One region of the Faecalibacterium sp. Marseille-Q4164 genome, then DNA from elsewhere that is predicted to be linked to it. Evidence: predicted binding sites of a transcription regulator. Region 1 holds the regulator's gene; the other holds the start of a gene.
The links. The regulator Rex, encoded in region 1, represses fermentation and respiration genes when NADH is low (regulators of the CRP and FNR family bind a similar motif). The targets are predictions, from matches to a motif close to ATTGTTAANNNNTTAACAAT.
Positions count from the first base shown of each region.

Region 2: the regulator Rex is predicted to act here: its motif matches at 9,278-9,297, upstream of fucO (lactaldehyde reductase).

Region 1 covers NZ_JAFREJ010000006.1:31,290-47,220, forward strand. Annotated here, with positions in the region: gene ffh (signal recognition particle protein) at 1-1,033, opposite strand, end outside; gene J3352_RS07830 (sigma factor-like helix-turn-helix DNA-binding protein) at 1,065-1,448, opposite strand; gene J3352_RS07835 (pyridoxal-phosphate dependent enzyme) at 1,745-2,656, shown strand; gene J3352_RS07840 (MATE family efflux transporter) at 2,674-4,002, shown strand; gene J3352_RS07845 (ClpP family protease) at 4,034-4,720, opposite strand; gene J3352_RS07850 (redox-sensing transcriptional repressor Rex) at 4,974-5,615, shown strand; gene J3352_RS07855 (thymidine kinase) at 5,708-6,316, shown strand; gene J3352_RS07860 (ABC transporter substrate-binding protein) at 6,859-8,229, shown strand; gene J3352_RS07865 (carbohydrate ABC transporter permease) at 8,394-9,320, shown strand; gene J3352_RS07870 (carbohydrate ABC transporter permease) at 9,332-10,189, shown strand; gene J3352_RS07875 (helix-turn-helix domain-containing protein) at 10,269-11,084, opposite strand; gene J3352_RS07880 (glycoside hydrolase family 28 protein) at 11,184-12,740, shown strand; gene J3352_RS07885 (glycoside hydrolase family 105 protein) at 12,744-13,889, shown strand; gene J3352_RS07890 (hypothetical protein) at 14,059-14,553, opposite strand; gene J3352_RS07895 (hypothetical protein) at 14,534-15,214, opposite strand; gene J3352_RS07900 (hypothetical protein) at 15,225-15,803, opposite strand; gene J3352_RS07905 (RNA polymerase sigma factor) at 15,787-15,931, opposite strand, start outside.
Region 2 covers NZ_JAFREJ010000007.1:62,133-78,063, forward strand. Annotated here, with positions in the region: gene J3352_RS08525 (ABC transporter permease) at 1-635, opposite strand, end outside; gene J3352_RS08530 (ABC transporter ATP-binding protein) at 632-1,381, opposite strand; gene J3352_RS08535 (HlyD family efflux transporter periplasmic adaptor subunit) at 1,378-3,111, opposite strand; gene J3352_RS08540 (histidine kinase dimerization/phospho-acceptor domain-containing protein) at 3,385-4,695, opposite strand; gene J3352_RS08545 (response regulator transcription factor) at 4,688-5,416, opposite strand; gene J3352_RS08550 (calcium/sodium antiporter) at 5,653-6,618, opposite strand; gene J3352_RS08555 (putative ABC transporter permease) at 6,694-7,992, opposite strand; gene fucO (lactaldehyde reductase) at 8,063-9,211, opposite strand; gene J3352_RS08565 (GntR family transcriptional regulator) at 9,504-10,163, opposite strand; gene J3352_RS08570 (Fur family transcriptional regulator) at 10,457-10,933, shown strand; T-box leader at 10,947-11,209, shown strand; gene asnB (asparagine synthase B) at 11,339-12,925, shown strand; gene J3352_RS08580 (hypothetical protein) at 12,983-13,852, opposite strand; gene J3352_RS08585 (ABC transporter ATP-binding protein) at 13,846-14,574, opposite strand; gene J3352_RS08590 (GntR family transcriptional regulator) at 14,567-14,947, opposite strand; gene J3352_RS08595 (polyribonucleotide nucleotidyltransferase) at 15,101-15,931, opposite strand, start outside.

The DNA of each region.
Region 1 (15,931 bases):
CGCCCATCTTGCGGATCTGCGCAAACTGGGCCAGCATGTCGTTCATATCGAACTTGTTTTCCATCATCCGCCGGGCGGTCTCTTCTGCGGCCTTTTCATCGGCGGCATCCTGCGCCTTCTCAATGAGGCTCAGCACATCGCCCATGCCCAGGATGCGGCTGGCCATGCGGGAGGGATGGAACACTTCCAGATCGTCCAGCTTTTCGCCGGTGCCCTGGAACTTGATGGGCTTGCCGGTGACGCTCAGCACCGAAAGTGCCGCGCCGCCGCGGGTATCACCATCGGTCTTGGTCAGGATGATGCCGTCGATGCCCACCGTCTCGTTGAAGGTCTTGGCAACATTCACAGCGTCCTGACCTGCCATGGCATCCACCACCAGCAGCGTCTCGTCCACGGGGACAGCTTCCTTGATCTGCACGAGCTCCTGCATCAGGACCTCGTCGATCTGCAGACGGCCGGCGGTATCCAGGATCACGATGTCGTTGCCGTAATCCCTGGCGTGGGCCAGCGCCTTGCGGGCGATCTCCGGGGGCTTGGCACCCGGCAGCGTGAACACGGGTGCACCTGCCTGCCCGCCCACCACCTGCAGCTGGTCAATGGCGGCGGGGCGGTAGATATCGCAGGCCACCAGCATGGGGCGGCGGCCCTGCTTGATGAAGTATTTGGCAAGCTTGGCTGCGTGGGTCGTTTTACCGTTGCCCTGCAGGCCGCAGAGCATGATGATGGTCTGACCCTTGTTCTTGACGATCAGGCGGGGGGCTTCCTCGCCGCCCATCAGGGCAACGAGCTCCTCGTTGACGATCTTGACCACCTGCTGGGCGGGGGTCAGGCTCTCCATGACCTCCTGACCCATGGCACGCTCGGAGACCTTGGCACAGAAATCCTTGGCAACCTTGTAGTTGACATCGGCTTCCAGCAGGGCCATCCGCACCTCGCGCATGGCGGCTTTGATGTCGGCCTCGGTCAGCTTGCCGTGGCCGCGCAGCTTTTTGAACACACCGGCAAGGCGGTCGGTCAAAGATTCAAATGCCATGTTCGGTGCTCCTCTCAAAATAGTAATGGTGTCAGCTCTCGTTGACTTCGTCGATGGAGCGGATCAGCCCCAGCATCTTGTTCAGCGTCGCTGCATACTCAGTGGTGGTGAGCCTGGCATAAGGGCCGGTGCACTCGAACCGCGCGTCAATGACCAGCTGTTCCAGCTCCTCCAGCTTTTCCTGCACCCGGCGGTAGCGGCCTGCAAAGCCGACCTTGGCTTCCAGCTCTTTCAGAGTGGTCTCGCCATGCTTGATGGCATCCCGTGCGCCCTGACGGGTGATCCCGAAGTTTTCCCCGATTTCACTGAGGGAGAGGTCGTCGTTGTAATACTGGTTCAGCATCTCGCGCTGCTTGGGCGTGAGCACCTCGCCATAAAAATCGAGCAGATAGCCCATTTCAAAGTCTTTTGCCATGATGCGTTCTGCCCTGACCTCCGTTTGTTGTAAAGTTCATTTGCTTTACATACGGAGTATAGCAGACATTCTTTTCCTTGTCAAGGCTTTTTTCCATCACTCTGCTGATTTTTCGGCAGTTTTTTCTCCATTTTGTCCAATTGCGGCTTGACGCTGGGCACAGGATGCGCTACCTTATAGATATTAAACCTCTCAGTCTAGGCCTGATGGCTTTGCCAGCTCCCCTAACAGGGGAGCCCTTGGCATGGCAGACAGTTCTGTGCTGACTGCTCAGGTTTGCGTAAGGGAGGAATTTCGTGGCAATCTATCCAAACATCTACCAGACCCTGGTCCCCTGTCCGATCGTGGAGCTGCGGGGCTATCTTGCCGCCTGCGGGCTCAAAGGGCGGCTGTATGCTTACCTTGATTATAATGGGCCCACCGGCACGTCCCGCGATTCGGTGGCCGAGGGGATGCTGGCCCTTGCGGCGGAAAAGCACAAGCTGCTCCCGGGCCAGCCCATCATTGAAGCGGCCTCCGGCTCCTTTGCCATGGCGCTGGCCCTTGCCGGGCGGACGGCGGGACACCCTGTGGTTCTGACCATGCCGGAGGATGCCCCGGCCCTGCGGCAGGAATACCTGCTCCGGCTGGGGGCACAGATCCTGCATTCCCCCGCACAGCGGGGCCTTGCGGGGGCCCGGGCGCTGGCAGAGACCACCGCCGCCGAAAAGGGCTGGTACTATATGAACTGGCTCGCCAACGACGATAACCCCGAATACCATCGCCGGGTGACCGGCCCCGCCATCGTGCAGGCCATCTCCCGGGAGGGCCGCAGTCTCGTGGACACCATCACGGTCGGCGTGGGCAGCGCGGGCACCATCACCGGCGTAGGCGAGACCATCAAGGCCTGGACCAACGATGTCCGCATCGTGGCCGTGGAGCCCTTTGAGAATCAGGCTCTGGGCGGCGGCTTCACCGGCGGGCACGGCATCCCGGATATCGGCTACGGCATCGTGCCGGGCAATTACAACGCCTATGTTGTGGATAATGTAGCCGCCGTTACCAGCACCGATGCCAACCGCGCTGCACAGCGGGTCCTCGCCACCGATGCCATTCCCGCCTCCCCTGCCGCCGGTGCAGCCCTCCACGCCGCCGCACAGCTGATTGCCACCGGCACCAGCCGCTCGGCGCTGGCTATCTTCAGCGGACGGCAGGCATTTAATCTATAAAGAAAAGAGAGTTCCAAATGACCAAGGATATGACGACCGGCCCGATCACACCGCTGCTGGTCAATTTCACCATTCCCCTTGTGCTGGGCAACCTGTTTCAGCTGACCTATAACGCCGTAGACAGCATCATTGTCGGCAAATTCGTGGGCGAGGATGCCCTTGCCGCCGTGGGCACCTCCAACCCGCTGATGACGCTGGCGATTTTGTTCATCAACGGTGTCTGCCTGGGTGCAGGCATCCTTGTCAGCCTGGCGTTCGGGGCAGGCAACACCGAGCTGGTGGAGCGTCAGGTCTCCACCACCGCCATTGCAGGCTCCGTCTTTTCTCTGGTGTTCTCGCTGACCTGTGTGATTTTGGCAAATCCGCTGCTCCGTCTGCTGCAGGTGCCGGAAGAGATCCTTCCCATCGCTGTGAACTACCTGCGCATCGTGTTCGGCGGGCTGCTGTTCACCTTCTTCTATAATTTCCTCGCCGCCACCATGCGCGCGCTGGGCGACAGCAAAAGCGCGCTGTACTTCCTGATGATCAGTTCGGTGCTGAACATCGGCGGCGACCTGTTCTTTGTTGAGGTGCTGAATTGGGGCTCCGAGGGCTGTGCCCTTTCCACCGTGCTGAGCGAAGCGCTCTGCTGCGTGTTCTGCCTGATCTATATCCGCTGGAAGGTCCCTGTGTTGCAGCTGGGCAGGCGCTGGTTCATTTTTGACTCCTCGCTGCTGAAAAAGACCATCAGCTACGGCTGGACCAGCGCCATGCAGCAGGCCACCGTTCAGCTGGGCAAGATCGCCATTCAGGCCATCGTGAACACCATGGGGGTCAACGCCATGGCAGCCTTTGCCGCCGCAGGCCGCATCGATGACTTTGCCTATGTGCCCCAGCAGAACATCGGCCATGCCACCACCACCCTGATGGCCCAGAACCGCGGTGCAAGCAAAAAAGAGCGTGTCCGCGCCAGCTTCTTCTGCGGCCTGAAGCTGGAGTTCCTCTACGCCATTTTTATCACCGCTGTCTGCTTCTTCTTTGCCGAGCCCATCATCCGGCTCTTCGTCACCGATGCCGCCGTGGTACATCTGGGAGTGCGCTTTTTGAAGCTGGTCTCCCTGTTCTACCTGATGCCCTCGCTGACCAACGGCATCCAGGGCGGCTTCCGCGGCCTGGGCGACCTTAAGATCACCCTGAACAGCAGCACGCTCAACATGGCAGGCCGTGTGGCGGCCGCTGCCGTCTTTGTGCTGCTGATGAAAATGGATATCGAGGCCCTGCCGTACAGCTATGTTGTGGGCTGGATCCTCATGCTGGTCTATGAAGCCCCCATGATGGTGAAGTATCTGCGGAAGGGCGAACTGTAAGCCTGACACCGCCCCGGGCAGACTCGTGCTCTCACTCTGCCCGCTCGATCTCCCGGTACAGCCAGTCCAGTGCATCAGAGATGCCGCCCAGCTGATCGATGAGCTTCTCCTTTACGGCCTTTTTGCCGTCCAGCATGGTGCCCACGTCCATCACCAGCTCACCGGTGCGGAGCATCAGCTCCGAGTAGCGCGCTGCCGTAATGCCGCTGTGGCCCGCCACAAAGCCGGTGATGCGCTCCTGCATCTGCTCGAACCACCGCATGGTCTGGGGCACGCCCAAAATCATGCCAGAGTGGCGGACCGGGTGCACCGTCATGGTCGCCGTGGGCACGATAAAGCTGCGCCGGGCGCTGACTGCCAGCGGGATGCCGATGGAGTGGCCCCCGCCCAGCACGACCGTGGCACTGGGCTTTGAGATGCTGGCAATGAGTTCTGCCAGCGCCAACCCGGCCTCCACGTCCCCGCCCACAGTATTGATGAGCACCAGCAGGCCCTCCACAGCGGGGTCCTCCTGCACTGCCACCAGCTGCGGGATCACATGCTCATACTTGGTGGTCTTCTGGCCCTGCGGGGCCTCCACATGGCCCTCGATCTGGCCGATCACGGTCAGGCAGTGGATGGCATGGGGGCCGCGGGTGCGCCACACCGTGCCCAGATCTTCCAGCTGCTCTTTCTCCAGCCGCTGCTGTTCGGTGGTTTCCTTTTCATATTCCGGCATGTTGGCTCCTCCTCAGGGTGTTTTTTTCAGTGTTCCCGGGGATCGAAGCAATATGCGGCGGCTAAGATTTCTTTACTTTGAAAAAAATTGGCCCAGAGGATTTGACATTCTGTCTCATTGCAGTATACTTTATACTAAGAATAAGATTGACAAGTATATATCATTATTGTTCAGAAACTGTCTTAATCGCCGGTGCACCTTGCAGGGTGCAAAGAGACCGGCATTCCCTTTGGATGAAAGGAGAACCATTTCCATGAACAATCCCGGCAAAGCTTCCCTTCCGGTGATCAAGCGCCTGCCCAAGTACTACCGCTACCTGCGGACGCTGAAGAACGACGGCATCACCAGCATCTCCTCCCGCGAGCTGGCCGCCCAGATGGGCACCACGGCCTCTCAGGTGCGGCAGGATTTCAACTGCATCGGCGACGTGAACGGCCGCCAGGGCATCGGCTACTCGGTGGAGAACCTGCTTTCCATCCTGGAGCATCTGCTGTTCGGCAACGGTGACCTGCTGCCCACCATCCTCATCGGCTGCGGCCGGTTGGGCAAGGCAGTCAGCCGCTTCATCACCACCGACACCAACGGCTACAAGCTGATCGCCGCCTTTGACAATTCCCCCAGCGAGGTGGGCAAAGAGATCAACGGCATCCAGATCTTACACGTTGACGAGCTGGAGGCCTTCTGCGCAGAGCATAAGCCTGAGGTGGCTGTGTTCTGTGTGCCCCGCAGCGGTGCGGAGGAGCTCAGCGGCCGGCTGGTCGAGCTGGGCATCAAAGGCTTCTGGAACTTCTCCCACTATGACCTGTCGGTGCCCTACCCCGAAGTGGTGGTGGAGAACGTCCACCTGGGCGACAGCCTGATGAGCCTGGGTTACCGCCTGCGCAATCAGGACTGATCTAACATCTATTCATAACATATCACAGAAAACAGGCAGCCCTCTCCCCCCGAACGAGCAGAGAGGGTTGCCTTTTTATGAGGAGAGCAACTATGGCGAAGCTATACTTCCGATACGGTGCCATGAACAGCGGCAAAAGCACCGCGCTGATGCAGGTGGCCCACAACTACGAAGAGCAGGGGATGCGGGTGCTGATCCTGAAGCCCCAGGTGGACACCAAGGGCGGCGGCGAGCTGGTCAGCCGCCTGGGCGTGCGCCGCAGGGCCGACCTGCTCATCCCGCCCGAGGTGGATGTGTTCGAGGCCGTGCGCGCCGCTTCTGCCGGGGAACAGCCGCTGGCCTGTGTTCTCTGCGACGAGAGCCAGTTCTTTACCCCGGCACAGGCCGAGCAGCTGTTCATGGTCACGGTAGACCTGAACATCCCGGTCATCTGCTACGGCCTGCGGTCAGACTTCTCCCTCAAGGGCTTCCCCGGCTCCACCCGTCTGCTGGAGCTGGCCCACACCATTGAGGAGATGAAGACCATCTGCACCTGCGGGCGCAAGGCCACCTGCAACTGCCGCAGGGTCAATGGGGAGTTCGTCTTTGAGGGCGAGCAGGTCGCCATCGATCTGGAAAACGATGTGCAGTACGTCAGCATGTGCCCCCAGTGCTATTTCAAGGCACGGCGGGCGTTTTACGCCAAACGGAACGCACAGTAAGTGTCGATCTCCGGCAGGCACAGGAGCCCTCTCCTGCGTGAGATCCCAGATCTCCCAAAAGATTTTTACAGTTTTCAGAGCGCTGCCCAGCCGGGCAGCGCTCTTTTTTGCTCGTCCTCTTTTGAAGTGATATATCAGTTGTATCCCACTGCGAACGTTTTTTGCGCAATTGATATATCAGTTTATAAAATAGCGATATCGTCACTTTTTTCACACGTTGTATACAACATTATACCGTCAATTTCGCAACAAGTTACAATACTATTGCAATTTTAGAGGTTCTGCTACACTCTCTCGGCCCGTTTCTATGCAATCTATCCAATTATGCAGATTGCATATTTTTTCGCTCCAAGTTTATTCATTTCGGCAATGCCGTCAAATCGCTGCAAATCACGAGAGCAATATTTGTTCGTTTTTTGTCCGTATCACTTCAATTTACATCTTTCTTTTTCCCATCCCTTTTGTTATCATATTTGTATACAACGAGCCTTGTGCAGAAAGGCCCGCTCGATGTTTTTTGATTTATTAGGAGGAGAACAACAATGAGCAAGGCAATTTCCCGTCGTGATTTCCTGAAGGTCACCGGTGCTGTTGGTGCAGCTGGTCTGCTGGCTGCCTGCGGCGGCAATGGCGGCGCTGCTTCCAGCACCGCTTCTTCCGCAGCCGAGGCTGCTTCTGTGGCTGGCCTGAGCAGCGATCCCGTTACCCTGACCATGAGCTGGTGGGGCGGCGAGTCCCGCCACAACGCTTATCAGGAGGCCCTGAAGGCTTTCTCTGCTGAGCACACCACCATCACCGTCAACCCCACCTTCGCTGCATGGTCCGGCTGGGAGGACACCATGTCCACCAAGTTTGCAGGCGGCGTGGCTGAGGATGTCTGCCAGATCAACTGGAACTGGCTGTACAACTACTCCGGCAACGGCCAGACCTTCCTGGATCTGAACAGCGTCACCGATTACCTGGATATGTCCCAGTGGGACGACGCAAAGCTGGGTGCCTGCAACGTTGCAAATGCACAGCAGTGCGTGCCCATCTCCATGACCGGCCGTATCTTCTACTGGAACATGACCACCTTTAACAAGGCTGGCATCACCGAGGTTCCCGCCACTGAGGATGACCTGTTTGCAGCAGGCAAGGCTTTCCAGGAGAAGTTGGGCGATGATTACTATCCCCTGCACCTGGGCGCATACGACCGTATGATCCTGATGGTGTTCTACCTCGAGTCCAAGTACGGCAAGGACTGGGCAGATCCCACCACCTCTACCCTGAACTACACCGCTGACGAGATCGCCGAGGGCATCGACTTCATCAAGAGCCTGGTCGACGGCCACGTCATCATGCCGCTGCCCACCTACTACGGTGCAAACGGCGACGGTGCTACCCACCAGTCCAACGAGTGGATCACCGGCAAGATCGCCGGCATCTTCGAGTGGGATTCCGCTGCTTCCAAGTACCAGGACGCTCTGGACGAGGAGAACAAGCCCGGCTTCACCGTTGGTGAGGAGATCAAGTTCGGCGATTACAACGGCGGCTTCTCCAAGGTCTCCATGGGCATGGCCATCACCAAGACCTGCAAGAACCCCGCTGAGGCTGCTACCCTGATCGAGTACCTGTGGAACGGCGACGGCGCTGCCATCATGGGTTCCGAGTGCGGCATCCCCGCTTCCAAGGCTGGTCTGGCTACCGCTCAGGCTGCCGGTAAGATCAACGAGCTGGTCGCTGAGGCAAACGGCAAGGTCATGAGCTTTGTTTCCTGCCAGCTGGATCCCCTGTTCGAGTCTTCCGATTTGAAGGCTACCGGCACCGGCACCTATCAGGAAGTGTTCGATACCGTTGACTACGACAACAAGAGCGGCGCAGATGTTGTTGACGTTCTGCTGGACGGCATGTCTGCTGTTGGCTACACTGTCTGATCTTCTTTGCTGACCTGAGTCAAATTACATATCAGGGGCATCGTCCACCCGTAGGCCCGATGCCCCTTTTTTCTCAGGCACAGGTTACAATTTTCTGACAAATCTGTTGCCAAAGTGTGACATAAGGTTTGTTGCACTGATTTTCACCAAAGGAGGATCCCCGGATGAAAGAAAGCAAAGCGCCCTCTCTCGGGCGTACCCCCGCACAGAAGTTCCTGGATAAGTGGCAGGGTCTGATCTACCTGATCCCCTGGATCATCGGCTTTATCGTGTTCAAGGCCATCCCCTTCGGTCAGTCGCTGTATTACAGTTTCACCGACATGAACTTCTTCAATGGCATCCACCAGTACGGCGTGATGAACTACGTCACCGCCTTCTCTGATGCCAAGGTCACCAAGGCTCTGGTCACCACCTTCAAGTACGCCTTCATCACCGTGCCCCTGAAGCTGATCTTTGCTCTGTTCATCGCATACATCCTGAACTTCAAGATCGCCTGCGTGAACCTGTTCCGTACCGTTTACTACATCCCGTCCATTCTGGGTGGCTCCGTTGCCATCGCCGTGCTGTGGAAGGCTGTTTTCCGTGATGATGGTCTGGTCAACACCATCATCCGCGCCATCACCTTCGGCCACGCACAGGGCCCCTCCTGGCTGAGCGACCCCAACTATGCGCTGTGGATCATCTGCTTCCTGCGCATCTGGCAGTTCGGCTCCGCCATGGTGCTGTTCCTGGCCGCCCTGAAGGGCGTGCCTGCAGACCTGTACGAGGCTGCCACCATCGATGGTGCCGGTAAGTGGAAGCAGTTCTTCTCCATCACTGTTCCCATGATCACCCCCATCATCTTCTACAACCTGGTCACTCAGATCTGCCAGGCTTTCCAGGAGTTCAACGGCCCCTTCATCATCACCAACGGCGGCCCGCGCAACTCCACCACCCTGATCTCCATTCTGGTTTACAACTACGCCTTCAAGTCCAACCAGATGGGCATGGCTTCCGCTCTGGCCTGGATCATGTTCGTGATCGTCTGCATCCTCACGATCATCGCCTTCACCAGCCAGAAGAAGTGGGTCTACTACTCGGATGAAAGGTAAGGTGTGACAGTATGGGAATGAAAGCATCCAACGCCATTGCGACGTTTTTTAAGTATCTTGTCCTGATCCTGGTGGGCCTGATCATGATCTATCCCCTGCTGTGGATGGTCAGCGCTACCTTTAAGGACAACAGCGAGATCTTTGCAGGCATCGGCCTGTGGATCAAGAACCCCACCCTGGAGGGCTACAAGAACGCGCTGAACAACTTCGGCGGTTCCATCAACATCCTGCAGGCCATGCTGAACACTTATTCTTATGTTCTGCCCAAGGTCATCTGCACGGTGGTCTCCTCCTGCATTGCAGCCTACGGCTTTGGCCGTTTCGACTTCCCGGGCCGGAAGATCCTGTTCAGCATCATGCTGGCCACCCTGTTCCTGCCTCAGGTCGTTCTGAACGTTCCTCAGTTCCTGCTATACACCAAGTTCGGCTGGGTCAACAGCCCGTTCTATCTGGCCATCTGGGTCCACACTGCATTTGCAACTGAGACCTACTTTGTTTACCAGCTGGTGCAGTTCATGCGCAATGTCCCGCGCGATCTGGACGAGGCTGCCGCCATTGATGGCTGCAACTCCTTCCAGACCCTGTACAAGGTCATTGTCCCCATGCTGATGCCCGCTCTGGTGTCCTGCGCACTGTTCCAGTTCATGTGGAGCTGCAACGACTTCATGGGCCCCCTGCTTTACGTGCAGACCCCTGCAAAGTACCCCATGTCCCTGTTCGTCAAGCTGTCCATGGACGGTGATACCGGCTTTGCCTGGAACCGTATCCTGGCCCTGTCCCTGATCTCCATCCTGCCGCAGCTGATTGTTTTCTTCTGTGCACAGGATCAGTTCGTCGAAGGTATCTCCGCCGGTGCTGTCAAGGGCTAAGCACCCCCTCTGCGGACAGAACCATTGACTTTCGATGAATAAGCAACGCCCCCTGTGCGCAGCACAGGGGGCGTTGCTCTTATCCGCGGTGACTTTTGCGGTATTGCAGCGGCCCCGTTCCCATCGTCTCGCGGAACACGCGGCGGAAATGGGCGGCGGAGGCAAAGCCGGTCTGCTCGGCCACAGCGCTGATGTTCAGGTCGGTGCTCTCCAGCAGGCGCTGGGCAGCCTCAATGCGGCGGCCATTGATGTAATCCACAATGGACTGGCCCGTGACCCGCCGGAACAGCCGACTCAGGTAATAGGGCGACAGGTAGAACCGCGCAGCCACATCTGTCAGGGAAAATTTCTGCTGGTAGTTGGCTGCAAGGTAAGCGCAGATCTGCTCCACCGTCTCGTTGCGGGGGCGGATGTCCTGCTTTTCACTGCGGCACTCCTGCTCCACATAGTGCAGGATGAGGGCCAGATAGATCATACCGGGGCTTTCCGGCTCGCTCTCGGCGCTTTGCATCATGCCCAACAGGGTGCGCAGGCGGCCTGACCACTGCACCGGGCCGTACAGGGCCGTTTGTTCTCCCGGCTCAAACAGCGCCATGAAATCCCGCTGCATCAGGTTCTTGAGCACCGGGAGAACGCCCGCCGGAAACCGGCAGCCGATGAGCTCAGGGGCAATGTGGCCCGCCTGCTGCAGCAGGCCCCCGCCGGGGCCCAGCAGCAACACACAGCCCGGGTTCACCAGCAGGCTCTCGCCGCCCCGCACCAGCGTAAAGCTGCCGCCGGACACCAGAATGATCCGGCAGATTTCCTCCTCCTCAGCCAGCTCATACTGGCCGGTCTGGAACCGCAGCGCCTTTGCCGTTACCCGGCCGCTCCATTTTTCCCGTTCCGCTTTCATCCGCACACCCCATTCAACAGTTTCTTTTCCTCAGTGTACCATGCCCGCCACCTGCGGGCAACCCATAAATCTTTCAACATCCAAGGAGGCATCCTGTTTATGAAGCTTTCCCTGATCCGTTCCATGACCCGCAGTGCCGTGTTCGAGCTGGAAAACGGCCTGTGCTATCGTCCGGCGCATCCCTTCACCGTTCAGCTGAACGGTGAGACCGTTTACACCGCCTGCGAGACCAACGTGTTCTCCCTGTTCAGCCTGCTGCCCGGCACCCCCTACACGGTTGCCGTACAGGCTGAGGGCGAGACCCTGACCCTCGATTTCACCACCGAGACCGAGACCTTCTTTGTGGACGCATCCCGCTACGGCCTGGTGGCCGATGGCACCACCGACAACACCGGCAAGCTGCAGGCCGCCCTTTCCACCTGCCCCAAGGGCGGCACGGTCTATGTGCCTGCCGGGCGCTACCGCACCTCCAGCCTGTTTATGAAGAGCTGCACCACCCTCTACCTGGAAAAGGGCGCTGTGCTGCTGGGCGACAACGACCGCACCCACTACCCCATCCTGCCCGGTGTCATCCCCAGTGAGAACGAGGTGGATGAATATTATCTGACCGGCTGGGAGGGCAACCCGCTGGACAGCTTTGCCGGCCTGCTGAACATCACGCAGGTGCACGACGTGGTGGTGACCGGCGAGGGCACCCTGGACTGCGATGCCCAGAACGGCGACTGGTGGATCAACCAGAAGGTCAAGCGGATCGCATGGCGGCCCCGCGCGGTGGCCGCGGTGGACAGTGAGAACGTCTGCCTGCACGGCATCACGGTGCAGAACAGCTACTCCTGGACCATCCACCCCATCTTCGTCAAGCATCTGGATCTGCTGAACTTCAACATCAACAATCCCTACAACGCCCCCAACACCGACGGCATCGACCCCGAGAGCTGCGAGTACATCCGCATCATCGGTGCGAACATCCACGTGGGTGACGACTGCATTGCCATGAAAGCCAGCAAAGTGTTCCTGGGCATGAAGCTGAAAAAGAGCTGTGCGCACACTGTGATCCGGAACTGCCTGCTGGACAAAGGCCATGGCGGCATCGTCATCGGCAGCGAGATGAGCGGCGGCGTGAAGGATATGGTGGTGACCCAGTGCCTGATGGACCACACCGACCGCGGCCTGCGGGTCAAGACCCGGCGCGGCCGCGGCAACACCGCCGTCATCGACGGGCTGGTGTTCCGTAACGTGGAGATGCGCGGTGTCAAGGCTCCCTTTGTCATCAACATGTTCTATTTCTGTGACCCGGACGGTCACAGCCCCTATGTCCAGTGCCGCGATGCCATGCCGGTGGATGAGTACACCCCCAAGCTGGGCAGCCTGACCATGGAGGATATCGTGGCCACCGACGCACAGTTCGCGGGCTGCTACTTCGACGGCCTGCCTGAGCAGCCCATCGAGCGCGTCTCCATGAAGAATGTCACCATCACCTTTGACCCCAACGCCGAAGCCGGTCAGGCCGCCATGGCGGACAACCGCCCCAACGTGAAAAAGCTGGCCATCTACGCGGAGAACGTCAAGGAGATCGACCTGCACAACGTCAAGATCACCGGCTACGAGGGCGAGCGCCTGCGCTTTGCCAATGTCGGCCATTTCGAGGAGGACTGACCCATGACCCATGAAGAAATTCTCACCCTGCTGGGCGACTATGTGGACTACCTGATCGCCAATTCCAGCGCCGAGGCCCCCATGTGGAACATTGAAAAGGTGCGCAGCGGCAAGCCCAACAAGTGGAACTACATCGACGGCTGCATGATCACGGCCTGCCTGAGCCTGTACAAGACCACCGGGGACGAGAAGTACCTGAGCTTCTCCAAGGATTTCATCGACTTCTTTGTGCAGGAGGATGGTTCCATCAAGACTTATGACCCCAAGGAGTATAACCTGGACAACGTGAACCAAGGTAAGAACCTGTTCACCCTGTACGACATCTTCGGGGAGGAGAAGTACCGCCGGGCCATTGACACCATCCGCAGCCAGCTGCTCACCCAGCCCCGCACCAAGGAGGGCAACTTCTGGCACAAGGATATCTACCCCTGGCAGGTCTGGCTGGACGGCACCTACATGGCCCAGCCCTTCTACATGGAGTACGAGACCCGCTACAACAAGATGCAGGGCTGCATTGACAGCTACAAGCAGTTTATGAACATCAAAAAGCACATGCGGGACGAAAAGACCGGCCTGTACTACCACGGCTACGACGAGAGCCGCCAAATGTACTGGGCTGACCCCGTGACCGGCTGCAGCCCCAACTTCTGGCTGCGGGCCATGGGCTGGTTCATGGTGGCCATGGTGGATGTGCTGGAGCGGATGGACGAGCAGCTGTACAACGAGTACCGCGGCATCATGGCACAGCTCCGCCAGACCATTGAGGATGTGCACAAGTTCCAGGACGAGGAGACCGGCATGTTCTGGCAGGTGATGGATCACCCCGGCGTGGAGGGCAACTACCTTGAGACCAGCGGCACTGCCCTGTTCGCCTATGCGGTGCTCAAGGGCGTGCGCCTGGGCTACCTGCCCAAGCGGATGGCTGCCTGGGCTGAGAAAGCCTTCTACGGCACCTGTGACAGGTACCTCTCCAAGAACCCGGACGGCAGCCTGCAGCTGGATGGCATCTGCCTGGTGGCAGGTCTGGGCGGCAAGGACCACCGCGACGGCTCCCTGGCCTACTACTTCAGTGAGCCTGTGGTCTGCAACGATGCCAAGGGCGTAGGCCCCCTGGTGCTGGCCTACACCGAGATGATCGCCCGCAAGTAATACACGACACAGCAAAAAGCGAACCGCCATGGTGACAGATGCCATGGCGGTTCGTTTTTACACTTTTTTCTTCGAGCACCCATCGTCCGGGTGCACATTCAGTATACCCGGACAGGTGCCCCCTGTAAAAGGTATCTTTTGTATTGCTGTGATATGTTTTTTGTATGGCTCACACTTCCGTGTGGGAGGCCGCGCTGCTGTCCTCATTTTCCGCATCGAGGTCAGGGCCGGTGCCCTCGTCCAGATCCAGGCGCAGGCGGTCGCTTTCCGCATCATTCAGGACCCGCTCCTGCCGGGCATCGTATTCGATCCAGAACTCCCCCCGGTGCAGGGCAAAATCAAAGGCTGCCATCAGGCAGGCCCCGCCAAAGGCGCTGACCATCAGCACGATGCAGAGGAGCACCGAGAGGAAATCGTACTTCCAGCGCTGAGGCCTTGCGGCAAAATACAGTACCTCGCACCCCAGCAGGATCAGCCCTGCCGCCGGGGCGATTTTCAGCGCAAGATCCCAGTTGAAATGCGGCACAAAGAAATAGCAGAGGAACAGCACGCCGCAGGCGATCAGGCAGACTCCCAGCGTCAGGGTGCCCACCCGGCGCACCGGGGCGCTCTCCGGGGCTTTGGGGGCCGGGCGCTCTGCTGTGTTATTCTTCTTCTCGTCCATCGTCCTCATCCTCCGGGTCAAGGGTCACCTCACCGGTCGCATCCGGCTCTGCCTTGCGGGCAAAGTGATCCAGCAGGCTGGGCATCTTCTTTTCGGGCTGATACTCCTGAAAATCGGTCTCCTCCGGGGCGGCGGCTTCCGGGGCAGCCTTCTTTGCCCTGGGCCCACGCACCAGCCAGATGCCGCACAGGATCAGCGCCACGCAGAGCACAACCTCGGGCAGTTGATCCATCACCAGATAGATGGCCCGCCACACCGGAGCTTTCTGGCCCCAGCGCCACAGGATATCGCCCAGCGTGTTCATAATGATCTGCTCGTAAGCGATCAGCGCACCGATGGCGATCAGGCACCAGCCCACCAGCTTGTGGCTGTCCATCATCATCCGTGCAAGGCGCTTGTCCTGCGGGTCGAAGTGGACCAGATAATCGTCCTCCGGGGCGGTGCCCATGCTGATCTGGGCACGCAGGTTGAAGGTGTCGAAAAAGCTGTACATGAACACCACCAGCAGCGCAAACGCGACGGGCGGGATCAGCATGGCTGCCATGCTGATGGCAGCCGCCATCAGCACCAGCGAAAGGCCGCGCTTCATATATCCCTGATACATCTGGCCCGCGCCCGGGATAAAGGCGAACAGCAGGGTCAGGATGCCATTTTTCTTCATAATCGTTCCCTCATTTCTCTGTATTCGGGGTGTTGCCCGCGATCTTATCGGTCACATCCGTGAACAGCTTGTGGAGCACAGAGGAGCCTTCGCCGGCATAGCGGCGGTCCTGTTTTGTCTCCATGGGTCTCCCCAGCTGTTCCGGCGCGGCCTGCGGCCGGTCGTCCTCAATGGGGCGGTATTGCGGGGTGTTCTCCGGGGCCGGGTCATTCTGGCCGGGTTCCCAGAGCTGGCTCTGGTCGGTCTCCAGCACGGTTTCCCGCCCGGCACCATACTGGATGATCTGCTGCAGCGCCCCGCTCCGCCACAGGGTCAGGGCCAGCACAGCGGCCACACCGGCCACGGCAGCCCTGCCATAGGTATTCTGCATCAGGCGGGCCCAGATCGTGCCCATCACCGCGCCCTGCACGCTCCTTGGCGGTTTTTCCAGCGCGTCGGCGGTCAAAAGGGCCGTGTAACGATCCATGCACTGGTCACAATAGGAGAGGTGTTCGGCGGCTTCCAGCCTGCCCAGTTCATCCAACTGGCCGTCCATCATGGCCCGGAAGCCCGCGTCGGTCATGCAGCCATCTTCACGAAACAATTCCATCTTCGCTCCTCCTTTCCTGACGGATCTGCTCCGCCAGCATTTTCTTTGCCCGGTAGATCTGCGCCTCCACCGTCTTTTGGGGCCTGCCGCAGAGGGCTGCCGCCTCGGCGGCGGTGCGGCCCTCCAGC
Region 2 (15,931 bases), on a different contig from region 1:
GCGCTGGTCCTGCTGATGCGCTGGGCGGTGGTATAGGGCACAAAGATCATGTCATCGTCGGTGCCCTCCTGATCGGTCGTACTGCTGACATTGGCTTCCAGCACACCCACGATGGTAAATCTCTCGCTGCCGATTTTGATGGTCTGGCCGATGGCGTTGCCGCCGTAGGCCGCACGGGCAATGTAATCGCCCACCACGCAGACCTTTTTATTGTCCGTGATGTCCACATAGGTCAGGCCCCGGCCCTGGGCCAGCGTGCGCCCCATCATATCCAGGTAGGTCTCACTCACGCCCTTGACGCTCGTATAGCCATAGGTGGTGGTATCCACCTTCACGGTGCTGTCCAGCGTGGTGGTGGGCGACATGCCGGTGAACACCTCCGGGTGGCTGTCCACGATATCGTACAGCTGCTGTACGGTCACGGTGCGGGAGCCGCGGCCCGTGATCTGGACGCTGAGGATATTGGTCCCCATCTCAGAAAAGCTGTCCTTGATGCTTTGGGTCATGCCATTGCCCAAGCCCACGATGACGATGACCGCCGTGACACCGATGATGATGCCCAGCATGGTCAGAACCGTGCGGAACTTGTTGCTCCAGATATTCTTGACTGCTTCGCGGAAGGTCTCGTAGATCATGCGTCCCCCTCCTGTTCTGCCGGTTCAAAGTTCAATGTCGGCTGAACGATGGCCTCCGGTGCCCGGGCATCGCCGTCGTAGACCACGCGGCCATCCTCCAGCCGGATGATGCGCTGGGCCTGCACGGCAATAGAGTTGTCGTGGGTGATGAGCACCACGGTGTTGCCCTGCCGGTGGAGCTGCTGCAGCATTCCCAGCACCTCGCGGCCGGTGTGGCTGTCCAGCGCGCCGGTGGGCTCGTCGGCCAGAATGACCGCCGGATTCCCGGCCAGCGCCCGGGCAATGGAGACGCGCTGCTGCTGACCGCCGGAAAGCTGGCTGGGCTTGTTTTTCAGCTTATCGCCCAGCCCCACCTGCTCCAGTGCCTCGCGGGCCCGGCGGCGGCGCTCGGCGCGGGGCACGCCCGCATAGATCAGCGGCACCTCCACGTTTTCCAGCAGATTCAATTTGGGCAGCAGGTTATACTGCTGGAAGATGAAGCCCAGCATCTCGTTGCGCACCTCAGCCTGCTCATTGCCGGACATGTTGCCCACCTCCCGGCCATTGAGCCGGTAGCTGCCCGCTGTGGGCACATCCAGGCAGCCGATGATGTTCATACAGGTGGATTTACCGGAGCCGGACTGGCCCACGATGGCCACGAACTCGCCCTTTTCAATTTTCATGCTGATGTGGTCGGCGGCTTTTACCGTGGTGTCACCCATCCGGTAATATTTGCACACATCCTCAAATTCGATCAGAGCGCTCATTGCGGGCCACCTCCCGGTGCGCCGCCGCTCGGGCCGCCGCTTCCACCGCCGCCCTGACCGGGCCCGCCGACCACCATCATCTCCTCCATCTGTCCGTCAGCGCTGACAGAGGCGGTGCTGCTGGCGGTGTAGGCTACGGTGTCGCCTTCCTGCAGGCCGCTTGTTACGGCGATGTAATCATCATCGCTGGTGCCGGTGGTCACCTTGACATAGACATAGCCCTCCGGGGCGGTCATGCTGGGGTCGGCGTTGGCAGCGCTGGGGGAATCCTTGGTCACCAGCACATAATTGCCCCGCACCACAGCGGCATTGGGGATGGAAAGCGCGTTCTCGGTGCTGGCCGTCGTGATCTCGGCGGTGGCGTTCATGCCGGGCAGCAGGTCGCCGGTATCGTCGATGCGGATGGTGACGGGATAGGTGGTGGTGCCGCCTACCGTGGTGCCCGCCTTGGACACGCTGGTGACCACGCCGGTAAAGGTGCGGTCAGAGATGGCATCCGCGGTGATGGTCACACTCTGCCCCTCCTTGATGGAGAGGATCTCCAGTTCGTCCACATTCACCGTCATCTGCAGATAGCTCAGGTCGTAGATGGTGCACAGGCTGGTGCTGCCCGCGGTATTGCTCACGGTGTCGCCCGCCTTGACCTCCTTGGAGATGACCGTACCGCTGATGGGTGAGGTGATGGTATAGTTGTTCAGCTGATCCTCGGTGTCCTCCATGGACATCTGGGCACTGCGCAGGTTATCGGAGGCGTTCTGCACCTGCTTGGTCAGCTCCTTGCCGGAGATCCTGACCAGCGCGGTATCGGCGCTGACAGAGGAGCCCTCTTTCACGCAGAGGGCGGTCACGGTGCCGCCGGTGGAGGCGGTGATGGTCTGCTCGTTCTGGTAGCTGAATTTTGCCGATGCCAGTGCGCTGACCCCGTTGACGCTGGCCGTTGCGGCCTGCGCGGTGGTCAGGCTGCCGGTGTTGTTCACCGCAATGGTCACGGTGCGCACCAGCAGGTTCCCGCTGCTCAGGGCATCCGCACCGGAGACAGAGCGCACGGTGCCGGAGACGGCCTCAAAGGTGCCGTCCAACGTGACCTGTGCGGCCTGCCCCACGGTAAAGTTCGCCGCATCCGCCGCCGGGAATTCCAACGTCAGCAGTAGGGTGGAGGCATCCCGCACAGTGGCCACCTCCTGCCCGGCGGTGACCACATCGCCCACCGCCACCTTATAGGAGGCCAGCGTGCCGCCGATGGTGCTGCGGATGTATTGGGCATCCACGGCATCCTCGTAATTGCGCTGGGCCTGATCCAGCGAGAGCTGGGCCTTTTCCGCGCTGTTGGCGGCGTTGGAGCTGTCGATGGTGTAGAGCACCGTTCCCTCTTCAATGGTGTCCCCCACCGCAAAATCGGCGGTGAGCACGGTGCCGGACACCAGCGCATTGACGGTGTAGGTGTTGGCGGCGGCAATGGTGCCGGAGCCGCTGAACACATTGGTGATATTCCGGCGCTCCACCGCGCTTTCCAGATATTCGGTATCTACGCCTGCCGGTTTTGCGCCATTCCCGGGCAGCAGGAACGCACCGGCCACTGCGGCTGCGCAGGCGGCAGCGGCAATGCGCTTCCAGTTGCGCCTTACAAAAGGTCTCCAGCCCTTCGGTCTTTGTTCTGCAGGCACTTCCAGCGCCAGATTGAATTCCTGGTCGCTCTGTTCCTGCGGCGTTTGTTTCTTTTTTCGCAGCATTGGTTGCCCCTCCCTGATGTTATGGCCGGGTGCAAAGCTGCACCCGCCCTTCTTCCAACAGTATAGCGGGGCTTTCTTAACATTCGCCGGAGATATTTCTTAAGACTTGCTTAAGTTCGGTGGAAAAAGTGTAAAAAGAGACCCTCCCCGTCATCGCTTCGCAATGCCGCCTCTCCCGAAGGGAGAGGCTATGCAGGCTCTATCCGAGGTGCTGCATTGGCTCCCCCTTCGGGGGAGCTGGCAAAGCCGTAGGCTTTGACTGAGAGGGTTGTCTTATTCTACCGGGAACAGCAGCGTCATGGTGAACTGCTCATTCTCCTGTTCGATCTTGCAGTCTGCGTGCATCTTATCCATCATGGTCTCGATGCTGGTCAGCCCCACCTTGGTGCTTTCCACCGCCGGGGGCGCAGGCAGGACATGGTTGCGGAGCACAAGGCCCGCCCTTCCCTCCTGCCGCAGGAACCGCACCTCGATGGGCCGGGCCGGGTCGGCGTACTTGATCAGGTTGGAGCCGATGTTATCCAGAATGCGTCGGATATACTGCGCCCGCACGGTCAGGAGCACATCCTCGCTGCCCAGCTCCAGCGCACAGGCAAAGCCGCGCTGCTGCAGCATCTCCACCATCTCGGCCAGCGGCTCCTCAAAGATCTGGGAGAAGCGGGCCGGGGCATCCAGCTGCACCACGGTGTCCCGGGTGACCAGCGCGTACTCGAACAGATTGTCGGACAGCTGCTTGATCTGCCGGGCCTTACCGTCGATCTTTGCCAGATATTCATCCTGCTGGGCCTCGGTCTCGTATTTGTGGTGACGCAGGATCTCGGTATAGAGCAGCAGGGTGGTCAGCGGGGTGCGCAGGTCGTGGGACATCTCAGTGATCAGGCTCTTGACCTTGGCGGCAGCCTGAGCCTCCTCGGCCTGCTGCTGGCGCAGGGTCAGACGCAGACCATCCAGACTGGTGGCCAGCAGGGCCAGCTCATCGTCTCCCTGGATCGTGATGGCGTGGTCAAGGTCGCCGCCCTCCATGGCCTGGATCTCCCCGCTGAGCAGGAGGATATAACGGATGATTTTCCGGCTGCTCAGGAAGAAAAACAGCGGAAAAAGGGCAAAGCTGACAAGCAGCAGGATCTCGCACCCCTTGCCGTAATAGGCATCCACGCCGTTGTAATAGAACATGGCTGTGGCCTCTTTGTCCGAAAAGGTGAGCGAGTACATCGGGAGCCAGCGCTCGGCCGGAACCGTTTCCGTCACATTTTCCCGCCCCTCGTAGACCGGAGCGACCAGCGGATAGGAGGAATAGAGCATCCGGGAGCGGTCGTAGATGATGAACATCGTGCTGCCGTTCCGCACAGACCAGTCGTCCAACTTGTCGATATCCCGGCTGGAAAGACCGCGCCGGTCGATATAGCTCTGCAGCTCCTGCACCTGCTTTTCCACAGCCTTCTGCTGGGTTTCCGGCTGGTCAAAATAAAGCCACAGGGCTTTGTTCAGCACGACCTGCATTCCCACCAGAAATACAGCACTTGCCAGTGCTGAGAACAGGATCATCAACACCAGCTTGCCGGAAAGCCCCAGCTTTTTACGCATGATCCTTCTCCTCCCCGGGCACAAAGCGGTACCCTTTCCCCCACATGGTCTGCAGACGGGCGGGGTTCTGCGGGTCTTTTTCGATCTTCATCCGCAGATTGCGGATATGTACCATCACGGTGCCGTTGGAGGTGTAGAAATAAGGTTCCTGCCACACATCCTCGTAAATCACCTGCACCGGGAAGATGCGCTGGGGGCTCTGCATGAGCAGCCGCAGGATCTTGTACTCCGTCTCGGTCAGGTCGATCTCCTCCCCGTCCACCCAGACGCGGTTGCAGTCCAGCGCCAGCTTCACGCCGTGGCTGCACAGGGTCAGGTTTTCGGCCCGGGCCGGGGCCTGCCCCTTGCCCTGATAGACGCAGTACCGCCGCAGCAATGCCTTGACCCGGGCGCTGAGCTCCGCAAAGGAAAAGGGCTTGGGCAGGTAATCGTCCCCGCCCGCGGTCAGGCCCAGCAGCTTATCGGACTCCTGTGATTTTGCCGTGAGGAACAGGATCGGCACTGTGGAGAGCTTGCGCAGCTCCTCGCAGACGCGCAGGCCGCTCATGCCCGGCATCATAATATCCAGGATCACCAGATCGACCTCCGGGCGGAACACCTCCAGTGCCCGGGTGCCGTTTTCGGCTTCGATGATATGGTATCCCTCGCCGGAAAGCAAGATGCGCACGCCGTCCCGGATATCCGGATCGTCCTCCGCGATCAGAATGGTCTGCTCTGCCATGGTCTTCTCCCCTTTTTGTCATTCTCGGTTCTAGTATAACAGCAGTTTCCTGCATTTTCCATGAAATTTTTCTAAGGATTTCTTAAGAAAACGCTTCTTCCGGTCAGCCCCTGCTGCGGGGACAGAAAAAAGGCATCCCCGCACTTCACAGAACGAGGATGCCTTTCTCAAAACGGTTTTCTGCCCCAAAGCGCCCGCTCCGGCGTGGAGCCGGGCCGGGTCTCCGGCGCAGAGGCTTACATTGCAAACTGGACGGCGCAGAAGGCTGCATAGATGCAGAGCAGCAGCACACCCTGCCAGCGGGAGAGCCTGCCCTTGAGCAGAGCGGGCACGGTCAGGAGGATCATGACCGCGAACATCACGGGCAGATCCATGACCAGAGAGGAATTGATGCCCATGATGGTGGAGTTCTGCGGGATGCTGAAAGGCGACACCGTGATGGACATGCCGCTGACCAGCACCAGATTGAACACGTTGGCACCGATGACATTGCCCAACGAGAGGGAGCCGTGGCCCTTTGCCAGCGAGGTGATCGCCGTGACCAGCTCAGGCAGAGAGGTGCCCAGCGCCACAAAGGTCAGGGCAATGACGGATTCCGGCACGCCCAGCGCCTGCGCGATCAGGGTGCCGTTGTCCACCAGCAGGTTTGCGCCCACAGCGATCAGGGCTGCGCCGAGGATGAGCAGGCCAATCTCCTTGGCAAAGGACATTTCCTTTTCCGGCTCGTCCTCATCGTCTTCCGGGGCGGGGGCGTTTTTCATCGCCAGCACATTGCAGACCATGTAGGCCACGAACATTGCCAGCAGCACAATGCCAATGGGGCGGCTGAAGTAGCCAGTGGTGTAGGCCACGCCCGCATACAGGGCCGCTGCCACAAAGAAGAACAGCACCGGCACCCGCAGGCTCTTGGGGTCCACCTTGCCCGGGCGGACCGCAATGGTGATGGCCGCGATCAGGGCCGCGTTGCAGATGACCGAGCCAATGGCGTTGCCATAGGCGATCTCGCCGTGGCCGGTCATGGCCGAGGTGGTGGAGACCATGACCTCAGGCAGGGTGGTGCCGATGGACACCACCGTGGCACCGATGAGCAGCTCCGGCACCTTGAAGCGGCGGGCGATGCCGGTTGCACCGTCCACGAACCAGTCGCCGCCCTTGATGAGGCAGAGCAGGCCCACGATAAACAATAATACAGGGATCAGCATATAAAATCTCTCCTTTTTAATCCAAAAAGTATTATACCTGTTTTCCCTGCAAAACGCAAGCAAAATCGTGCATTTTTATCCAGCCTTCTCCACCTTTTTGGCGTTGGGGTAGATGCGCTCCATTCGGGCATTGTCAAAATGCTCATCCAGCAGCACATCCACTGCATTGGCCGGAGCCGCGCCGCTGGTGCGGGCATCGTAGCGGGCCAGCGCCAGCGCACTGGTCACAAGGTTCACGGCCATGAACACGGCCAGCAGAGCGGTCATCCAGGGGCGGATCCTGCGCTTGACCGCCTTCATCCCCTTTGCCACCAGTGGGTAGCCATAGCGGATCCAGGTCACGGCCGCAATGCCCCAGAAGAAGCAGTACAGCAGGTTGATGCGCCCGCCCAGATTGAACTTGAAGCCGCTGTAATCCCAGAACACGGTGCCAAACAGCAGCTCTGTCACGGCGCTGCACACATACTCATACGCACCGCCCAGGATCACGCCGAACCAGAAGATGCGGCTCTCGCTCTTCTGTTCGCCGCCCCGCAGCAGGATGGCTGCCAGCACCAGCGCCAGCCCCCACACCACGCTGAACGGGCCCCAGACCAGGCTGGAACGGCTCATCCAGACCCCGGCGGTGATGCGGCAGAAGATGGTCTCCACCACATCTCCGAGGAAAGCCCCGATGACAAAGAGCCAGAGCAGGTCGGCAAGGGAGAGCTGCTTTTCGGCACTGGTGGTGGGCTCCGGACGAGCCGCAGCAGGGTACGCCCGCTGGATCCGCTTTTCCACGCTGGCGGTAATTTTCTGCCGCAGCCTCTCCGAGCCCCTGCCCAGCTCCCGATTCAGCTGCTCGAGCCGTGGGTGGCGGTTCGCATACCGGCTGACCACCACCATGGCAGAGATCTGGTCGAGGACGGCCAGCGCCATGCCGACCCATACCACAGCGTGGAACAGCAGCGGCGGCAGGTGGGCGCAGAGCCGGAACAGCAGGTCGTTGCCCCAGCGGACTGCCGCCATGCCCAGCAGACCCCACAGCAGGGAGTACTGCAGGCAGACATAGCCATCCAGATTGAACTTTTTATCGGAGTAGTCCCACCAGCGGCGGTGGTGGATCCTTTCCAGCAGCTTGGCGGTCAACCACTCCACCACCGTGGCATAGATCATGCTGCCGAAGAACAGTGCCGCCAGGCTGGTGCGCTGGTCGTTCAGGCCGATGGTGATGAGCACCCCTGCCGTGCCGTACACAAAGCAGAAGGGGCCGGAGGCCACGCCGCGATTGGTGAACCGGCGGCCCTTTGCGGTTGCAACAACGGTCTCGCCTACCCAGCCCAAAAAGGAATATACCAGATAAATTACACAAAGAGTATAGAAATTCAGGTTCATAGCGCTCCTTTCCCGGAACAAAAAGGGGCCGGGAAGCGGCATTCCCGACCCTCTTTGTTCAGTTTACGAATTACAGCTGGCTCTTATACAGTGCCTCGATCTCCTCCACGCTGGTATCGCGGGGGTTGCCAGGGCGGCAGGCATCTGCAAAAGCAGACTCAGCCAGGAAGTGGATGTCCTCTTCCTTCAGGATGCCCTGCAGGTTTGCGGGGATGCCCACATCCGCACTCAGCTGCTTGACGGCGGCGATGGTGGCATCGGCAGCCTCAGCATCGTTCATCTCGTCGATGCCCTTCACGCCCATGGCCTTGCCGACCGCGCGGTAGCGCTCCCCGGCAACGGTCTTGTTGTACTCCAGACCCACCGGCAGCAGGATGGCGCAAGCCACGCCGTGGGGGGTATCATACAGAGCGGACAGGCCGTGTGCCATGGAGTGGACAATGCCCAGACCCACATTGGAGAAGCCCATACCGGCGATGTACTGGCCCAGAGCCATGCCCTCGCGGCCCTCCGGGGTGTTCTGCACGGCACCGCGCAGGTTCTCGCTGATGAGCTTGATGGCTTCCAGATGGAACATATCGGAGATGGTGCAGTGGCCCTTGGTGATATAGCCCTCGATGGCGTGGGTCAGAGCGTCCATACCGGTAGCGGCGGTCAGGCCCTTAGGCATGGAGGACATCATATCGGGATCGACCACAGCGATTTCGGGGATATCGTTGGTGTCCACGCAGACGAACTTGCGCTTCTTCTCCACATCGGTGATGACGTAGTTGATGGTGACCTCAGCCGCAGTACCGGCGGTGGTGGGCACGGCAATGGTGAACACAGCGTGCTTCTTGGTGGGAGCCACGCCTTCCAGAGAGCGCACATCCGCGAACTCGGGGTTGTTGATGATGATGCCGATGGCCTTTGCGGTATCCATGGAGGAGCCGCCGCCGATGGTCACAATGCAGTCTGCCTCAGCAGCCTTGAAGGCTGCCACGCCGTCCTGCACGTTGGCGATGGTGGGGTTGGGCTTGATCTCGCTGTAAACAGCGTAGGCGAAGTTTGCAGCATCCAGCAGGTCAGTGACCTTTTTGGTCACGCCGAACTTGATCAGGTCGGGGTCAGAGCAGACAAAAGCCTTCTTGTAGCCGCGGGCGGTCAGCTCGGGAACGATGTTCTCAATGGCACCGTGGCCATGGTAGGAAATGGTGTTCAGAACAATGCGGTCAGCCATAATTATTTTCCTCCAAATCATTCTGCCCGCCTGCCAGCGGGCTCTCTCTGTTGTTAAGGATACCACATTGTTAAACAATATTCAATGCACTTTTCTTGTGATTTCTATGAATTTTTTACACTTTCCAGCAAAAGAAAACGCTGTACTACTCCCTCAGTCTCGCATTCGCTCGACAGCTCCCTCTAGGAGGGAGCCTTAACGCGGCAGCCAACGCAAAAGCCTCCCTCTGAGAGGGCGGCGGCATCGCATCAGCGATGCCGGAAGGAGTGATACAGCGTTTTTATCGTTTCATTTACCACAGCCGGATGACCTTGATGACTCCCTCGGCCTTATCGCGGGCCAGCTCAAGGTGATGCTGCAGCGCATCGGCGGCGGTGTTCCAGTTGTCGCTCAGGGCGGCATTCAGAATTTCCAGATGCTCCTCACAGGTCTGATCCTGATTGATCATGCTCACCTTGCCGGTCATAATGCGGAAACGGGTGTTCAGGCCGGTGATGCGGTCATAGCCAGAGCGCAGATATTTGTTGGGCAGGCTGCTCATCAGCAGCTCATGGAAATCATCGTCGGATTTGCAGAAGTCGTCGATCCGCTCGGGGTGGTGCATCAGCTCAGTGTAGGCCTCCAGCTGCTCCCGGGGGATCAGGTTGCCGTAGGTGCGCAGGGCGTAAGGCTCCACCAGCAGACGCATCTCGAACATGCTGTGCACGTCCTCTTCGGTAATGCCGGAGACCATCAGCCCCTTTTTGGGCAGGATGGTGATCAGCCCCTCCTGCTCCAGGCGGCCCAGCGCGTCACGCATGGGGGTGCGGCTGATGTTGCCCATCTCGGCACAGAGCTTCTGCTCGTTCAGAAATTCGTTGGGGCGGTACTCGCAGTTCAAAATCTTCGTTTTCAGGTACTGGTAAGCCTGCAGCTTCAGGCTGAGCTTTGACTGGGAATCCATCTCTTTCATTGTTCTATCTCCTAGTTCGCAAGCAGGACCATTCAGGCAGCAATCAGTCGCCCGCCGGACAGCTTGTATCCCTTAAATAATCCAAGTAATCATTAACATTATTATCACATATCCGGACAATGTTTACAAGACTTTTTTGAAAACTTTGGGAGCTTTTCCGTTTTGAACAGATATCATGCATTATTTTGCTATAAATTGAACAGTTTTTTTGTGCTTGTCGCCAGTGTTTCGTTCTTGTTTTGCATCGAAGGATAAATTGTGGTACACTTGACCCAGAAAGGAAGGCTGATACCATGGCAGGTCGCGGGGGGTACAACACCAAAACCCGGCAATTGATCCTGGATTATCTCATCAACAACCGCCAGCACGCGGTCAGTGCATCCAACATTCTGGAACATCTGGAGGCAGAGGGGGCCAGCCCCAATCCCACCACGGTGTACCGGTATCTGGACAAGCTGGCAGGCGAGCAGCGCATTATGAAATATGTGGCCGATAAGGGCGAAAAGGCCGTGTTCCAGTATGTGGACGAAGGCCGCCACTGCCGCGAGCACCTGCACCTGAAGTGCGTGCAGTGCGGGCGCATTTATCACCTGGACTGCCACTTTATGGATGAGGTGCGTGCCCATCTGATGGCGGAGCACGGCTTCACCCTGCAGTGCGAGGGCAGCGTTTTGTACGGATTGTGCCGCAGCTGCGCACAAAACAGCCCCCATCCGGGGCAGACCGCACAAAAATGCGAACACTGTGTTGACACGGACAAAGAGCCGTGATACAATGCAGGCAGGAAAAGCGTTGATCGGGAAAAGTAAGTGCTCAAGGTTCTTTTGCAGCGAGTGCGGGCTGATGGAAGCCGCACAGAGAATGAGCCCCGAACGAACCCCCGTGAGCTTCCCCCTGAACCTGCTTCGGGCAGTTAGTAGGGGCCGACGGCAGCCGCTCGTTATCGCGGCAGTGCTTTCAACGGGGAGAGTACACAAAAGTGACTGGTGTGTTCGCGCACCGGTAATTTAGGTGGCACCACGGATACGGCAGCATTCGTCCTAGCAATGGGAGGAAGGCTGCCGTATTTTTTTATTTGCAAAAACCTCTCAGTCACCGGGAAACTTGCCTCTCCTATCAGGAGAGGTGGCAATGTGAAGCATTGACGGAGAGGTTTAGAGAGAGGGGTAAGAAATATGTGTTGTGTTATGGGTTACACGGGGCACGACCTGAGTGCCGCCAAATTCAAGGAGTATCTGCTGCGCACCGTGATGCGTGGGCCGGACGACCAGCGTGTGGTGGAAGGGCCTTTTGGTCTGATGGGCTTTGGCCGCCTTGCCATCATGGGCCTGACCCCGGAGGGGATGCAGCCCTTCTACCGCGGTGCCGACTGCGTGGTCTGCAACGGTGAGCTCTACGGCTTCCGCTTTGAGAAGGAGATCCTGAAGCGCCGGGGCTACAAGTTTGCCTCCGACTGCGACTGCGAGATCCTGCTGCCGCTGTATTACGAGTACGGTCTGGATATGTTCCGCCACATGGACTCCGAGTTCGCGCTTATTCTGTATGATTCCCGCAAGGACCGGCTGATTGCAGCCCGCGACCCCATCGGCATCCGTCCGCTGTTCTACGGCTATTCCAAGTCCAGCCACCAGATCGCCTTTGCCTCCGAGATGCAGAACCTGATCGGCTGGTGCGACGACATCCGCCCCTTCCCCATCGGCAGCTACTACTGCGATGGCCGCTTTGTCCGCTATGAGGACATTGCCGACATGCCCGCCCCCATGGAGGATGACATGGAGACCACCCTGCGGAACATCCGCGAAAAGCTGATCGCAGGCGTGGAAAAGCGTCTGGATGCCGATGCCCCTGTGGGCTTCCTGCTCTCGGGCGGTCTGGATTCTTCGCTGGTCTGCTCCATTGCAGCCAAGAAGCTGGGCAAGCCCATCCGCACCTTTGCCATCGGCATGGACACCGATGCCATCGACCTGAAATATGCCCGCCAGACCGCCGATTATCTGGGCAGCGAACACCATGAGATCATCATCAACCGGGACATGGTCATCCAGAGCCTGGAGGAGGTCATCCGACTGCTGGGCACCTGGGATATCACCACCATCCGCGCCAGCATGGGCATGTACCTGCTCTGCAAGGCCATCCACGAGCAGACCGATGTGCGCGTGCTGCTGACCGGCGAGATCTCCGATGAGCTGTTCGGCTACAAGTACACCGACTACGCCCCCACCGCCGATGCCTTCCAGCAGGAGAGCCAGAAGCGCATCCGGGAGCTGTACATGTACGATGTCCTCCGGGCCGACCGCTGCATCTCCGCCAACAGCATCGAGGCCCGCGTGCCCTTTGGCGATCTGGATTTTGTGCGCTACGTCATGGCCATTGACCCCGAAAAGAAGCTGAACAGCTACGGCAAGGGCAAGTACCTGCTGCGCAAGGCCTTTGAGGGCGACTGGCTGCCCCCGGAGATCCTCTGGCGCGAAAAGGCCGCCTTCTCCGATGCCGTGGGCCACAGCATGGTGGACGACATCAAGGAGTATGCCGAGAGCCTGTACACCGATGAGGAGTTCCAGCTCCGCCGGGCAAACTACTCGGCCCACTGTATGCCCTTTACCAAGGAGAGCCTGTTCTACCGCGAGATCTTCGAGAAATACTACCACGACCAGAGCCGCACCATCGTGGGCTTCTGGATGCCGAACAAGGCATGGCCCGGCTGCAACGTCAACGATCCTTCTGCCCGTGTGCTGGCAAACTACGGCGCTTCCGGCGTGTAATCCTTTTTCCAGACAGCAAAAGACGGTGTGTCCGCTCCGGGCACACCGCCTTTTTGTTTACTCCAGATTCAGTTTATTTTTCATCAGCCACCGGGTCAGGAAGAAGTATGCCGCCGCAATGGCTGCAGTCACGGCAAAGCAGAACAGATAGCCAACGTCTGTTCCAAGTGCCGCCGTCAGCCAGCGCATCGGGGTCGCTCCATAGCTCACACCGGTCACGTTCACACCCACGACCCGGTACGTGACATCCACGATCATACTCACATCATTCGTGCCCAGCAGCTTATCGAGCTGGGTCTCCACGATGTTCAGGCCGATAAACGCGAGGATCCCGGCCACCATCACATGCTTGGGGAATTGATGGGCGATCATACAGGCAGCGTAAACGCAGAGGATGAGGCTTGCCAGCCGGGCCAGATTGATGAGGATGGTCCAGAACGTCACCAGCCAGAACTTCGCGCCCAGTTCTCCATACAGCATCCCCCACAGCTGCTTCCAGCTGTTCCAGTCCACCATGCCGAAGGTCTCCGAGTCAATCACACCGATGCTGACCATCACCGTGATGCAGACGATGCCCACAAGGCCGCTGCACAGCACCCAGACCATGCTGGTGAGGAGCTTGGAGAGGATGAGCTGGTTCTCATTGACCGGCAGCGTGTGCATCAGGTAGCCTTCCCGGCCCAGCAGGTTCTGATAAAAGCGCTGGATGGTGTTCACGAAGCAGAGCACCGCGATGGCAAGGATGACCGAGACATACACGATCATCAGAATCACTTCGAGATTCTGGAAGCTTGTGCTGTGAGCCAGCGCGTGTTCCTGCCGGAAGGTCACGCCCAGCACCACGCTCAACAGCGCCAGCGCCAGATACAGCCCGAAGTACAGGCTTTTGGTGGCCTTGAACTCATATTTCAACAATTGCCTCAGCATTTGAATACCTCCCGGAAATATGCATCGACGCTCTTGCCCTCGGTCTCGCGGATATCATCCACAGCGCGGTGAGCAAAGATTCGGCCGTCCTTCAGGAACACGGCCTCGTCCAGCACCGGCTCAATGTCCTCGATGAGGTGGGTAGAAATGACAACGGTCGCGTCCTTGCTGTAGTTGGAAATGATGGTGTTCAGGATGTAGTCCCGGGCCGCAGGGTCCACGCCGCCGATGGGCTCATCCAGCAGGTAGAGACGGGCGTGGCGGCTCATGGCCAGCACCAGCTGAACCTTCTCCTTGTTGCCCTTGGAAAGGGTCTTGAGCCGGGCATTGGGGGCGATGTTCAGCCGGGCCAGCATCTCATTGGCCTTGTCGGCGTCAAAGCCGATGTAAGCCTTGGCCTGACTGGGCGTGCCGTAAAAATCCCGGAACATCTCCACCAGCTCCTCCACCCGCATCCAGTCGGGCAGCCAGTCGGCGTCCGGCAGGTAGGAGACCAGCTCCTTGGTCTCCGGGCCGGGGGCCATGCCCGCGATCCGGATGCGGCCTTCCGTGGGCTGCAGCAGACCATTGGCCAGCTTGAGCAGGGTGGTCTTGCCGCTGCCGTTGGGGCCCAGCAGCCCTACGATGCGGCCAAAATCCAGCTCCAGATCGATGCCGTCCAGCGCGGTCTTTTCCTTTCCGTATACTTTTGTCAATTTTTCACAGGTCAGCACCTTACTCATGGGGTTCTACCTCCTCTGTATCCCAGTGCTCCAACAGGGCTGCCGCCTTTTCCGGCGTGTAGCCGATGCTGCGCATCTTCTCCAGAAAATCTGCCGCGATGTCATGGGCGGCGGCAGCCCGCAGTTGTTCGATCAAATTCGTATCCTCCGTGACGTAGCGTCCGCTTGTGCGCTCGGTGCGCACAAGGCCCTCACTTTCCAGCTGGGCCAGAGCCCTCTGCATCGTGTTGGGGTTGACCCCGGCAGCTGCGGCCAGATCCCGCACCGAATCCAGATGGCCCCCCGGCGGGTAGGTGCCCGCCAGAATTCTGGCTTTGAGCCGTTCCACCAGCTGGGCATAGATCGGGCGGCTGGCATCAAACTGTTCACTCATTCTGCTTTGCCCTCCTTATGTGTTGCTGTATTAAGTAGCTAATACAATAATACATATTTTTGCATTTCTGTCAAGAGGAAACCCAAAAATTTTTTCGGACAGCAAAAAGGGACCCCGCAGCCAACCGGCTGTGGGGTCCCTCTGATTTATGGATTACTGCTGCTCCTGCGCGGCGCGCTTGGCTTCCAGCGCCAGAATGGCATCGCGGCGGCTCAGGTTGATGCGGCCCTGCTGGTCGATGTCCGTGACCTTGACCACGATGGCATCGCCCACGGCGACCACATCCTCCACGCGCTCCACACGCTTGGTGTCCAGCTTGGAGATGTGCACCAGACCTTCCTTGCCCGGTGCGATCTCCACAAAGGCACCAAAGTTCATCAGGCGGGTGACCTTGCCCTTGTAGATGGCACCGATCTCGGGATCCTCCACAATGGTCTTGATGGTGAAGATGGCGCGCTTTGCGTCCTCCTGATCCACGGCGGAGACGAACACATGGCCGTCCTCCTGCACATCGATCTTGCAGTTGCAGGTGGCACAGATGTCCTGGATGACCTTGCCGCCCTTACCGATCACGTCCTTGATCTTGTCGGTGGGGATCATCATGCTGAACATCTTGGGAGCCCAGCGGCTCAGCTCCTCACGGGGCTGTGCGATCACGGGCTTGATGATCTCGTCCAGGATGTACAGGCGGCCCTTGCGGCACTTCTCAAAGGCCTCGGCAATGATATCGTAAGTCAGGCCGTCGATCTTGATGTCCATCTGGATGGCAGTGATGCCCTTGCGGGTGCCGCCCACCTTGAAGTCCATATCGCCGTGGAAGTCCTCCACGCCCTGAATGTCCAGCATGGTCATCCAGCGGTCGCCCTCGGTAATCAGGCCGCAGGAGATGCCGGCAACAGGTGCCTTGATGGGCACACCGGCATCCATCAGAGCCAGCGTGGAACCGCAGATGGAAGCCTGAGAGGTGGAGCCGTTGGAGCTCAG